DNA from 3 places in the Pseudoalteromonas sp. SR43-2 genome. Region 2 is predicted to be linked to each of the others. Evidence: predicted binding sites of a transcription regulator. Region 2 holds the regulator's gene; each other region holds the start of a gene.
What was found. The regulator FliA, encoded in region 2, starts transcription of late flagellar genes. The targets are predictions, from matches to a motif close to CTAAAGNTNNNNNNNNNNNNGCCGATA.
Positions count from the first base shown of each region.

Region 1: the regulator FliA is predicted to act here: its motif matches at 2,889-2,915, upstream of pomA (flagellar motor protein PomA).
Region 3: the regulator FliA is predicted to act here: its motif matches at 2,536-2,562, upstream of H5120_RS02975 (VC2046/SO_2500 family protein).

Region 1 is NZ_JACJED010000006.1:4,709-8,998, forward strand. Features, by position in the region: gene H5120_RS06705 (DNA topoisomerase III) at 1-374, opposite strand, end outside; gene H5120_RS06710 (hypothetical protein) at 425-925, opposite strand; gene H5120_RS06715 (flagellar motor protein MotB) at 1,139-2,059, opposite strand; gene pomA (flagellar motor protein PomA) at 2,062-2,829, opposite strand; gene H5120_RS06725 (exodeoxyribonuclease VII small subunit) at 3,151-3,393, shown strand; gene ispA ((2E,6E)-farnesyl diphosphate synthase) at 3,396-4,283, shown strand.
Region 2 is NZ_JACJED010000016.1:76,593-80,882, reverse strand. Features, by position in the region: gene flhF (flagellar biosynthesis protein FlhF) at 1-889, shown strand, start outside; gene H5120_RS14050 (MinD/ParA family protein) at 882-1,742, shown strand; gene H5120_RS14045 (RNA polymerase sigma factor FliA) at 1,769-2,479, shown strand; gene cheY (chemotaxis response regulator CheY) at 2,520-2,903, shown strand; gene H5120_RS14035 (protein phosphatase CheZ) at 2,921-3,694, shown strand; gene H5120_RS14030 (chemotaxis protein CheA) at 3,710-4,290, shown strand, end outside.
Region 3 is NZ_JACJED010000002.1:308,319-312,608, forward strand. Features, by position in the region: gene H5120_RS02960 (YchJ family protein) at 1-306, shown strand, start outside; gene H5120_RS02965 (diguanylate cyclase) at 381-1,298, opposite strand; gene H5120_RS02970 (DUF6172 family protein) at 1,492-1,794, opposite strand; gene H5120_RS02975 (VC2046/SO_2500 family protein) at 1,974-2,501, opposite strand; tRNA gene H5120_RS02980 (tRNA-Tyr) at 2,614-2,698, shown strand; tRNA gene H5120_RS02985 (tRNA-Tyr) at 2,748-2,832, shown strand; gene H5120_RS02990 (M48 family metallopeptidase) at 2,904-3,602, opposite strand; partial or broken gene H5120_RS02995 (MHYT domain-containing protein) at 3,997-4,290, shown strand, end outside.

The sequences.
Region 1 (4,290 bases), on a different contig from region 2:
TTAGCCTGACTTATTTTAGCTTCTTCTATTACTTGGTCGACCAGAAGCTGGCCTTCACGGTCTGGATCGCCAGCATGAATAAGTTGTGAAGCTTGTTTAATTAATTTTTTTAAAACAGTGAGCTGTTTGCGAGTTTTGGTTTTGGCTTTTAACTTCCACTGCTCAGGTATTATAGGTAAGTGATCAAACTGCCACTTTTTGAAACGCTCATCGTAGTCATCGGGTTCTGCTTGCTCAAGTAAGTGCCCTATACACCATGAAACACAATCACCATTAGCTACTTCTATATACCCATCGTGTCTTTTATGTGGTTTTGGTAAGGCATCGGCAATTGCTCTGCCTAATGATGGTTTTTCTGCAATGTAGAGTTTCATGGGAGCCGCTCACTCACTGTTCATATAAACAGTAGTTTAGCACAGCTATTTTAAAGGTGGGGAGTTTTATCTTTTGCCCTAAAATTACCTTGTTTAGTGAAAAGAATAATTAGAGGTAAATAACACACAACAACTGTGGCTATGTTGATAAATGGTATTAGAGTCTGATAAACAGCAGTACTGTAAGCTAAATCCCATAAATGACGATCAACTAAGCGGAATAGTTGCAATATAGGTGCACCAATAACTACCAATTGACCAATAGCACATTGCCATAGGTACACTTTATCTTTTATCCCCCAGTAAGCGATAAGTGCCATCCAAATAATATCTGTTAGCGCCCAAACTAAATAACGATAAATATAAATGTCATCAAACCCTCTTAGGCTTGAAGCAGTTAGGTTACCAAAGAGGAAAAAAGCTGCGGTCAGTAATACAAATCGAAAGGCTAGGCGATCTTTAAATACAAAAAATATAAAAATAGCTGGGCTTAGCATTAAAACCCAGCTTTTACTTAAAATACTAACAATATACAAAAACCATTCAGGCAAAACACTCAGCCTTACTTTGTTTTTTTATCGTCATCTGTACCATCACCATTACCTGGCATGCCACAATATTTATTGATTATTTTCACAGAAACTCCACCACATATGTTAAGGAAATGTACTTTAAGCTAAAACAATAGGATTGCCAAGGTACTTAAACGAACAAAGTACCTTAAAGTGAAACTTATTCAATAAGCGATAGCGTCAAGCTCTAGCTTAACGCACGTCAATCGGATCAGACTCTTTAGCCTTACCTTGTAATATAGATATTTCTACTCGGCGATTCCTGCGGCGATCTTCATTTGAATCGTTTGGAACAAGTGGACGGGTATCAGCCCGACCCACTACCATCATGCGGTTTTTATCAAACCCTTGCACCGTTTGCAGCTCGCTTGCTACTGCTACAGCACGCTTTGACGATAAGTCCCAGTTGTTAATATATAACTCATTCGATACCTGAAAATCGTCGGTATGGCCAGATACAGTAATTTCGCCAGGTACATCTTTTAACAGCACACCAATATCTTGAATTATGGGTTTAAACTTAGGTTGTAAAAATGCACTACCCGAAGGAAATGAACCATTTTCACGAATACGAATAATTATTTGCTGCCCTAAAGATTCAAGCTCAATTGCACCATCTATTATTTGCTTTTCAAGCTGCTGCGCGATTTTTTTAACGAGCTCGTTAGTTTGTTCCTGATCGGCCGCTGAAGTTGCTTGCTCTGACGATTGCTCTTGAGAAGTACTACGAGATTCGCCACCGCGTTTGTCCCCGCGTTGTTCTTGCCTGCCGCCAGCTGAGCTTTCATCTCCAGCCTGAAACTCTAACATTTGTTGAGTCATTTCGACTGTTTGCTGCTGAATGGTTTCTATTGGAGTGGGTTCTGGTTTACCTGGGGTAAACTCCATAGCAATAACAGAGGTACCTTTAGGGATATCTTTTACTTCAATTTTATTCTGCACACCAAAAGCAAACTTCATAGAGCCCGCAATTTGTTTAAACTTAAGTACATCCATTTCTGAAAACGCAAGCAAGAGTACAAAAAAGCACATTAACAGTGACATTAAATCGGCAAACGTTCCCATCCATGCTGGTAGGCCAGGTGGTGGGCATTTGCACTCTTGATCAGACATAATTACTCCTCGGTATCTACTTTGCGTTTAGATTCAGCTAAGTAATTTTTCAAAATACCTTCGATTACTTTTGGATTTTGGCCATCTTGTATACCTAAAATAGCATCTAAAATTAAACGCTGATTCATAGCCTCTTCGTCTTTACGCAGTTCAAGTTTTACCTGAATAGGAATTGCTACAACATTGGCTAAAAACGCACCATATAAAGTTGTTAAAAGCGCTACCGCCATTGCCGGGCCAATTGCTTTTGGGTCATCCATGTTAGATAACATTGCAACTAAGCCAATTAGAGTACCAATCATTCCCATTGCTGGTGCAATATCGGCTAATGACTTAAATAAGCCTGCGCCCATTTCATGTCGAGTAGTGGTTAAAGAGATATCTTTTTGAAGTGTGGCGCGAACAACATCTGCGTCATGGCCATCAACAAGCATGTCGACGCCTTTGCGCATAAATGGATTCGGGATTTCAGCTTCTTCGAGTGCTAAAAACCCCCCTTTACGAGCTGAATCAGCAAGTTCTACTGCTTTTTCAATAAGTTCTTCTGGCGTTTCAATTTTAAACATAAACGCTTTAGCAACAACTTTACCTATACCCAAAAACTGCGACATGGTGAAATTTGATAAAACAATGAAAAGTGAACCACCAAATACAATTACACTAGAAGGAGCATCGGCAAACATAGCCATTTCACCGCTACTACTCATAAACATAGACATGACAATTAAGCCAATTGCGCCTAGGATCCCGATTATGGTTGCTAAATCCACATTTCCTCCAGAAGTTTCATGCTTAATGGCCTTATCATAAACTTTTATTATTAACTGCTTATCGGCAACATATTGAATTGCTTAAGCCATTTTTATAAATAAACATAAAAAGCAGCCTTTAGCACTATTTTAGATCAAGTTATAAGGGCTACCTAATTATCAATTGATTTATTAAACTAACAGACCGCTATTAAGGCTTTATTAATACACTTGAAATATAATTTAACGTTATAAAGGTAAAAAACCAATATCATCCTTTGACCTAGTTTAGCATTCCCCCTAAAATTGACCCCTAAATTTATTATGTAAGCTGAAATAAAGATGGCGACTAAAAAACCTGAAAACTTAAGTTTCGAACAAGCACTAGAAGAATTATCTACAATCGTTAGTGACATGGAACAAGGTGACTTATCGCTTGAGCAATCGTTAAAGCAATTTGAGCGTGGAATTGCATTAGCAAGTGCTTCATCAGGTAAATTACAGCAAGCAGAACAAAAAGTATCAATTTTGATGGGAAATGGTGAAAAGTCAGTTCTTACAAATTTTGATAATGATATGGAATAGCTGTGAGCATAAATAATTATATCGAACGTGCTCAAAAAGATGTAGTAGCGACCTTACAACAGCATTTTAAACAGCCTCTCGATACTGAAGAAACAGTCAAAAACGCCACCCAGTATGGATTATTTAATGGCGGTAAAAGATTACGTCCATTTTTAGTTTATGCCACAGGTAAAATGCTCGGTGCAAACCAGCAAGACTTACATGTACTTGCAGCTGCAATTGAGTGTATCCATAGCTATTCGCTAGTTCATGATGATTTGCCCGCTATGGACGATGACGACTTACGCCGTGGCCGCCCTACTTGCCATATAGAATTTGGCGAGGCAAATGCAATTTTAGCCGGTGATGCCCTACAAACTCTCGCCTTTGAGCTTATTGCGAATCACAAATTTACATGCTCGTCGCAAACACAAGTAAAAATGATTGCTACGCTTGCCAACGCATCAGGCCTTGAGGGCATGGTAGGCGGACAAGGTCTTGACATAGCAGCAACAGATAAAGTAATTACCGTACAAGAGCTTGAGCGTATACATAAGCTAAAAACCGGAGCTTTAATTAATTGTGCAATTACACTTGGTGCACTGTGCAGTGAAAAGGCAGATCAACAAACCTTAGAAAATTTAAGCATTTTTGGGTATGCTATAGGGCTGGCGTTTCAAGTACACGACGACATTTTAGATGTTGAAGGCGATACGGTTACTTTAGGTAAACCACAAGGCTCCGATATTGCCGCGAATAAAGCGACATATCCGGCGTTATTAGGTATGCTAGGCGCTAAAGAAAAGGCGCAAAATTTAATACAACAAGCCCATGAAGCGTTGGCAAATATAGATGCTGACACAACACTTCTTGCGTCGCTAGCAAATTACCTAATTGAGCGTGACCACTAATTTTTGC
Region 2 (4,290 bases):
ATTACTTGAGCACCAAGTATCAGGCTTGATGCAGCAAGATATGGCGCGTCGCGATCCAACACGCGCTTGTATGGTTGACCGTTTAGTCGGTATGGGTATCGATAAAGAAGTAGCACAGCAAATGGCATGTTTTGTACCTGATGATGTGTCTCGTAAGCAAGGTTGGAAAGCATTGTTAACTATGGTCGAAGATCAAATGCAAACAACCAATAATGAAATACTTCGCCAAGGTGGTGTATATGCGTTAGTGGGTCCAACAGGTGTGGGTAAAACAACGACTGTTGCTAAGCTTGCAGCTCTAGGCGCACAAAAATATGGTGCCGATAAAGTGGCGTTAATAACCACTGATACATACAGAATTGGTGCTTATGAACAACTTGCAACATATGGTCGTATTATTGGTTGTGGTGTTAAGCAAGTTAAAGATGCTAATGAATTAGCTGAAGTTTTATATCATTTACGAAATAAACGTCTAGTATTAATTGACACAGCAGGTATGAGCCAGCGAGATTTACGTTTAACTGAGCAATTAAACACGTTAATGCGTAACCAACGTGTAGATATTCGCAGCTACTTAGTACTTAGCGCGACAGCACAAATTAATGTATTGCAAGAAACTGTACGTCACTTTAAAAAAGTACAGTTAAGTGGCTGTATTTTCACTAAGTTAGACGAATCATTAAGTTTGGGTGAGATTCTTAGTATTGCGATTCAAAATCGCCTTCCAATAGGGTATCTTACTAATGGTCAACGAGTACCAGAGGATATTCGTGTTGCAAATGCTGAGAAACTAGTTAAAAAGGCTGAGCAATTATATTTAAAAAGAACAAAAGAACAACATTCAAGGCACCAAGCAGTGGCGCCAAGCACAGTAGGGATGTATGATTAACACAGTATTAGATCAAGCAAGCGGCCTGCGCAAAATGAGTCAAAACAATAACAACGGCGTAAAAGTTATCGCTGTAACCGGTGGTAAAGGTGGAGTAGGGAAAACAAATGTTTCTCTAAATACAGCTATTGCGCTTGGGCAGCAAGGTAATCGAGTATTAGTGCTGGATGCTGACTTGGGTTTAGCAAACTGTGATGTGATGCTTGGTTTACGTGTAGAGCGTAACTTGTCACATGTCTTATCTGGTGAATGTGAGCTTGATGAAATTTTAGTTGAAGGCCCTGCAGGAATTAAAATTGTACCCGCTACATCGGGTTCGCAAAGTATGGTTGAATTATCACCATCTGAGCATGCTGGGCTAATTCGTGCGTTTAGCGAATTGAATACCGAATTTGATATTTTAATTGTAGATACAGCTGCTGGTATTTCAGACATGGTACTGAGCTTCTCGCGTGCAGCGCAAGATGTAATGGTTGTTGTATGCGATGAGCCGACATCAATAACCGACGCTTACGCACTTATTAAAGTATTAAGTCGTGAGCACGGCGTTTATAAATTTAAAATTGTTGCCAATATGGTGCGCAGTATGCGTGAAGGCACTGAATTGTTTGCAAAGCTATCTAAAGTTACCGACCGCTTTTTAGATGTATCAATGGAGCTAGTAGCAACGGTTCCTTATGATGAAAATATGCGCAAAGCAACACGTCGTCAAAAAGTAATAGTAGAGCTCTTTCCAAATTCGCCAGCCGCTCTTGCGTTTAAAACGCTGGCAACAAAAGCAGTTAAATGGCCAATACCCAACCAACCATCTGGGCATTTAGAGTTTTTCATTGAGAAACTAGTAAACGGTTAATTATGACAACACTGGTGAATAGAGCTATGGGATATCAATCAACACAAAATTTAAATGTGATTGTTGAGAAGCATGCATCACTTGTTAAAAAAGTGGCATGTCATCTAATTGCTCGATTACCACCTAGCGTTCAACTTGATGATTTAATTCAATCAGGAATGATAGGCTTAATAGAAGCTTCGAAAAACTTTGATGCAACAAAAGGCGCAAGCTTTGAAACTTTTGCAGGTATTCGTATTCGCGGTGCTATGCTTGATGAAATGCGCCGTGGTGATTGGGCTCCTCGTTCAGTTCACCGTAAAAACAGGCAAGTTGCAGAAGCAATTACTGAGCTCGAAAGTAGTCTGAACCGCGAACCAACGGACATAGAAGTTGCTGAAAAACTTGAAATTTCGCTCAATGAGTACCATCATATTTTAAATGATGCGAATACGAGTAAAATATTAGGCATTGAAGACCTTGGTGTAGATGAGGATGTTATTACTCCTGTAGGCCAAGATTTAGCACAAGATAAACCTTTTAATAATGTTAAAAATGATAGGTTTAATGAGTCTTTGCTAAGTGCAATTAAGTCATTACCAGAGCGTGATGCAATGGTGCTTTCTTTGTACTACAACGATGAAATGAATTTAAAAGAAATAGGACATATACTCGATGTAAGTGAATCGCGTGTAAGTCAGATACATGGTCAGGCGATGATTAAGCTTAAAGCTAAAATCAATGACTGGATAAATTAGTAGTAAGTAAACAAAGGTTAATACCTCACTGGGGGATGTTTTGGATAAAAACATGAAAATTCTTGTAGTTGATGATTTTTCAACGATGAGACGCATTATAAAAAACCTGTTACGTGACTTAGGTTTCACTAACGTTCAAGAAGCTGATGATGGGTCTACAGCTTTGCCTATGTTGCAAAATCAAGTGTTTGATTTTGTAGTTACGGATTGGAATATGCCTGGAATGCAGGGTATTGATCTTTTAAGAGCAATACGTGCAGACGAGAAGTTAAAACATATCCCTGTATTAATGGTAACTGCAGAAGCTAAAAAAGAACAAATAATAGCTGCGGCGCAAGCTGGCGTGAATGGTTATATTGTTAAGCCATTTACGGCTGGAACATTAAAAACTAAATTAGAAAAAGTATTTGAACGCTTAGGCTAATGATGGGGGAGAGGCTTATGCCAGTACCAGCTGCGCCTCAAATAACGTTAGAACAAGCTCGTCAGCTCGTTGTTTTTTTAGAAAATGATGAGCAAGACAAAGCAAATCAGTTGATTTTAGAGGCTGCTTCTAAAGAGCAATCTGAATTATTTGCTGAAGTTGGAAAGTTGACTCGTCAACTGCACGAAGCCCTTAAAAGTTTTGAGCTTGATACTCGCTTAACTGATATAACGACAGATGCGATTCCAGATGCTAAAAAGCGGCTTAATTATGTTATAGAAATGACAGAAAATGCGGCTAATAAAACAATGGATGCAGTGGAAGCGAGTCTTCCCATAGCCCAACAGTTAGCGGACGAAATATCTCATATCAAACCGACATGGGATCGTTTAATGAGCCGCGAGATTGAGCTTGGTGAGTTTAAGCAACTTTGCCATAGCATCGATAAGTTTATGAACAACTCTCATCATAAGACTGATGAGCTTCAAAACTTAATGACAAATGTATTAATGGCTCAAGACTATCAAGACTTAACAGGTCAAGTTATTCGCCGTGTTATTGAACTTGTTAGGGAAGTAGAAGAAAGTTTACTGCATCTTTTAACTGCGTTTGCTGAACAAGACGACAGTAACAGCACCGCGAATAAAGTAGAACAACAAAAAATAAAAGAACCAGTTGCCACACAAACTTTAGCAGGTCCTGAAGGCCCTATTATTGATAAAGAATCGCGTAATGATGTTGTATCTGATCAAGATGAAGTTGATGATCTTTTATCAAGTTTGGGCTTCTAAGAGGAGAGTAACTGCATGTTTGAAGTCGATGAAGATATTTTACAAGACTTTCTTGTAGAGGCTGGAGAAATCCTAGAGCTTTTATCTGAACAGTTAGTTGAGCTGGAAAATAATCCAGAAGATACCGAGTTACTAAACGCTATATTTAGAGGTTTTCACACTGTAAAAGGTGGTGCAGGCTTTTTAGCTATGACAGAGCTTGTTGATGCTTGTCACGGTGCTGAAAACGTATTTGATTTACTACGTCAAGGCGTGCGAACAGTCAACTCAGAGTTAATGGATGTTATTTTACAAGCACTAGACACCATTAATGAGATGTTTGCGACTATCCAAAACAGAGACAAGCCTGAACCTGCAGATCCTGAATTACTTCATACTCTTCATATCTTAGGTCTACCTCCAACAGAAGCCGAAGCCAATGAAGCCTCTTCACAAACAGAGGTTGAACAACCTCATAATGAAGTGGTGGATACACCGGTAGCTGATGATGAAGATCCGTTTGCATTTGATGAACTATTTAGCGGAGCGCCTTCGGTTAGCGATGCTGAAATAGATGAAATCACTGAAGACGAATTTGAAAGCTTACTTGATGAGCT
Region 3 (4,290 bases), on a different contig from region 2:
AAAGAAAAACAAGCTGAAAACCCGGTTAAAGAAATCAATGATTTTGCTAACAGCTGTCGATTTATAAATCTTGATTTAATTGACTCAAGCCATGATGGCGATACTGGAACTGTAGAGTTTAAAGCCCAATATTTTTATCAAAACTTATTTTGTGAGCTTCATGAAAAATCGCAGTTTATTAAAGAAAACACTCAATGGCGTTATTTAGATGGCACTATATATCCTGTTGAAGATATTAAAGTGGGCAGAAATGATGACTGCCCATGTGGTAGCAATAAAAAGTACAAAAAATGTCATAGCGTGTAATAAATAATCTTATTTAATATTTATCACCTACAAGGTGTTTTTAAGTGGCAAAGTGATTTATTAGCTAGCTAAACTTAAAAACACACTTGGTTACGACCTTGCATTTTGGACTCATACATTTTTTCATCTGCGATCTGCAAGGTGTTTTTGTTATTTACGTACGGTTGTAGGGTTGCACCACCAATACTAATAGTCACAAAGTCATATTCTGAATATCTGTGTAATATTCCTAAATCGACCACATTTTTTTTAATTTTATCAGCAACACAAATTGCACCTTCAGTGCTTGTATGCGGTAGAACAACTACAAACTCTTCGCCGCCGTAACGCGCAACAAAATCGGTTGGCCTTTGCAAACTATTAGTAATAGTTTGTGCAACAAGGTTTAAAACCGTATCGCCTTGCACATGACCATAAAGATCGTTGTATTGCTTAAAGTAGTCTATATCGATGAGTAATAGTGCATAGTCGACTTTTTCTCGTAAGGCGCTTCGTTCCATTTTAGAAAAATGTGCATCAAAATAACGGCGATTGAATACTTTAGTTAAATCATCTAAAAATACTTTTTGATTGAGTAAGTCGTGTTGTAATTTTAACGTTATATGGGCACGAACCCTTCTAAATAGTGTTTCTTTTATAATCGGCTTTTTAATAAAATCAACAGCTCCGGCTTCCCAACACTCTTCTTCTTCGTTTTCAAAGGATGTAACAAAAATAACTGGGATATCCTGTGTTTCAGTATTATTTTTTAATTTTAAACATGTATCAATACCACTCATTCCACCCATACTAATATCGAGTAGGACTATATCGGGTACATTTACATTACAAATTTCAATTGCTTCTTCACCACTTCCAGCTGTTGTCACATTAAAATGCTCTGATAATATTTTTTTCAATACGATTAAGCTTAATAACTGATCGTCAACTATAAGTACTTTAGAATTCTTTAAACTTAGTTTTAATTGATGGTCAGAGTAATTTATTGGCATAGTAAAAAATGTTTTGTTTTTTTAATTAAAACAGCCTATAGCACTACATTTTGTTATGCAAATGTTAATTAAGAGGGGTTCTACTTATTGGTTACTAATAAAAATGCTTTTTAGTAAATCTTTATTGCATAAAAACAAAAAATGAGCCACTTGGGCTCATTTTATAACTTTGAATACTTAATTTAGTTAAGTATTATTCGTCATCATCTAAATCTAATTGCTGACGTTGAGCAGGTCGAGCTAAAATCTCTACATAGAAAGAGGTCAAACCTTGCTTTTCAATTTCGCCAATTTGGTTACTTAATTCAGCAACGTGCACAACTTGCGCATCTTCAGCTGTGTTACCAAACTTACAGTCAAATGCCCAATAGTCAGCATCTTCAGGTAGCGTTTTATTACGCTCTCTTTTCAAATATTTTTTCACTTCGTGCTTTGCAGCATCAACCATACGAGGGTATTTGATTTTCTCGTGATTTAGCGTGAATGTTTTCTTCATTACGTTCCTAATTACCTTGGTTTAATGATAATGGCATTTCATGTCATACCATTTGACGCCATTATAGCAATTGCATTTAATTTTTGGATGCTTTTTTTTCATTAAATCAATTATTAGCAAATATATAAAGCAGACCCGTTATAAAGCATATATTAACTGATGATTATTACAATCATATATCACACCGCAATAAGCTGAAGTGGTTGATGTATTGCATCACTATTTAGGCTGTCGTAAAAAGCAGCTGCATTTATAGGAGGATTCGCAAGTTGTGTTTGTTCGCTTTTAATTCTTCTTCTGACAGCAAGCTCACAGTTATCTATTATATTAAGTGGAATATGCTTATCATCATTTCTAATCGCAAGTGGTTCAGGGCTTAAGCATTGCCTTAACTTAATACTTGTCATACCACAGCGCTCCCCTTCTTGAGATATTAATGAGGCATTAAACTGTCCAACCAACATATTGTATTCATCAGGGGCTAAAAGTTGCTTTGGACCTGCGCCAAATTGCTTTCTTAATGCCTCTTCTTCTATAACTAAATTATCTATTTCAGTTTTTGGTAAATGAAATTGGCTAAAGTCGAGTGCGTCATGTGACAGCATCGCTAATAGTAGAGAAAATTCGCCACGGCGATTTTCATGCACACTATTATTGAGCCTACTGTTTAACTGACTCTCTGTGATTAACAAATCATCTATTTGCATAGTCTTTAGTCGATTGTGGTAACTGATAGATATTTATCGGCTTTATTTCAATTTTCTTTAGCTTTTTTCTTTACTTAAATACGCAATTTGCTATTATCAGCGCCGTTGCATTGGAGGGGTTCCCGAGCGGCCAAAGGGATCAGACTGTAAATCTGACGGCTCAGCCTTCGCTGGTTCGAATCCAGCTCCCTCCACCACTTTTCTTACCGCTAAGTTAAGTGGGGCCAAATGCAATAAAATTAGTGTGGAGGGGTTCCCGAGCGGCCAAAGGGATCAGACTGTAAATCTGACGGCTCAGCCTTCGCTGGTTCGAATCCAGCTCCCTCCACCACTTTTCTACTATTCCTTTATTCCTATATTCCTATATTCCTATATTCCTATATTCCTATATTCAGGTTAACTTCAAAACACCCATTGTAAACTCATGCTGTTTTTCTTTAGCCATGTTGATGATGCTTCATAATTAGGAAAAAAACGCTCAACGTGTTGCCAAAAAGCTTTACTGTGGTTTAAGTGACGTAAATGCGCTAACTCGTGGACAATCACATAATCAATAGCATGATAAGGTGCTCCGATTAAATGCAAATTAAATGTTAGCTCTCGCTTACTATTACAACTTCCCCACTTTCGCTTATAAATAGCTACTTTTAGACTCGTAGGTAATTCTTCACCCATTTGTGCGCAGAAGTACGCTAAACGCATTTCTATATATGCAGTTAGTTGCTCTTTTAAATATTCTTCAAGAAGTTGCTGATATTTTTGCGAAGTATTTTTAACGCGCGAAGAGTGCGTAATAAGCAAGCTGTCGTTACAGTTTAGTACTTCGGACTTAGTACTTTGCTTAAATTCTATGTTTACAATGCTATCAAAGATTAAAATTTGTTTGTCTTTGAGCGGGTTCTGTCTGCTATCAGCAATATTGTGCTGTTTAGTTAATTGAGCATTTACCCACACCTGCTTATCAAAAAGCCATTCTTGGATGTGTTTATTACTAACAAACTGAGGGGCATATACAGTCACCTTCTTGTTATGTACTTTAATGGCAACCGTTTTACGTTTTATACTTTTCTTTAACTGATATTCAAACACTTTCATACTCATTAATGATATTGCTACGAGAAAATTCACCAGCAACTAATAAAACCAAATAAGGTGTACTTTTCGCTTAGTTAAGCCAATTCATTAGTTTTCTTAAGGTTACTCGATAGAAACTTAAATATGACCATATAAATCTAACTTAGTCCTGTGACAGGCAATACATTAGAATAAAAAACACCAACTAAAATTCTAATCCTTGATAAAAAAAAGAAAACTAAAAGTAATAAATTCGTTATTTTATTCACTCCATTGAATTAACGGTTTATTGATTAATTAAGTAGATTAGACTTGATAAATAAAGCTTACATTTTGAGCCATTATGTAATCAGCTTTTTTTATCACAGACCAAGATCCTAGCTTAATCATTAATGGCGTTTACGACCCTCTATTAGTTTCAATGTCATTGCTAATTGCTATTTTTGCAGCCTTTTTCACCATTCGACTTATAGAGCTCGCAAAAGAAACTCAATTTCCTAGCTACCAACGTTTAGCAAATGTGACCGCTGCTACTGTTTTTTCGGCTGGTATTTGGAGTATGCACTTTATTGGTATGCTTGCCTTTTCACTGTGTACTAATATTGATTATGATCCAACAATCACTCTCCTTTCTTTTATACCAGCATTTATAGCATGTCAGTACGCTGTATCAATGCTAGTAAATAGTAAAGGGAATCTAAAAGTATTGTCGATT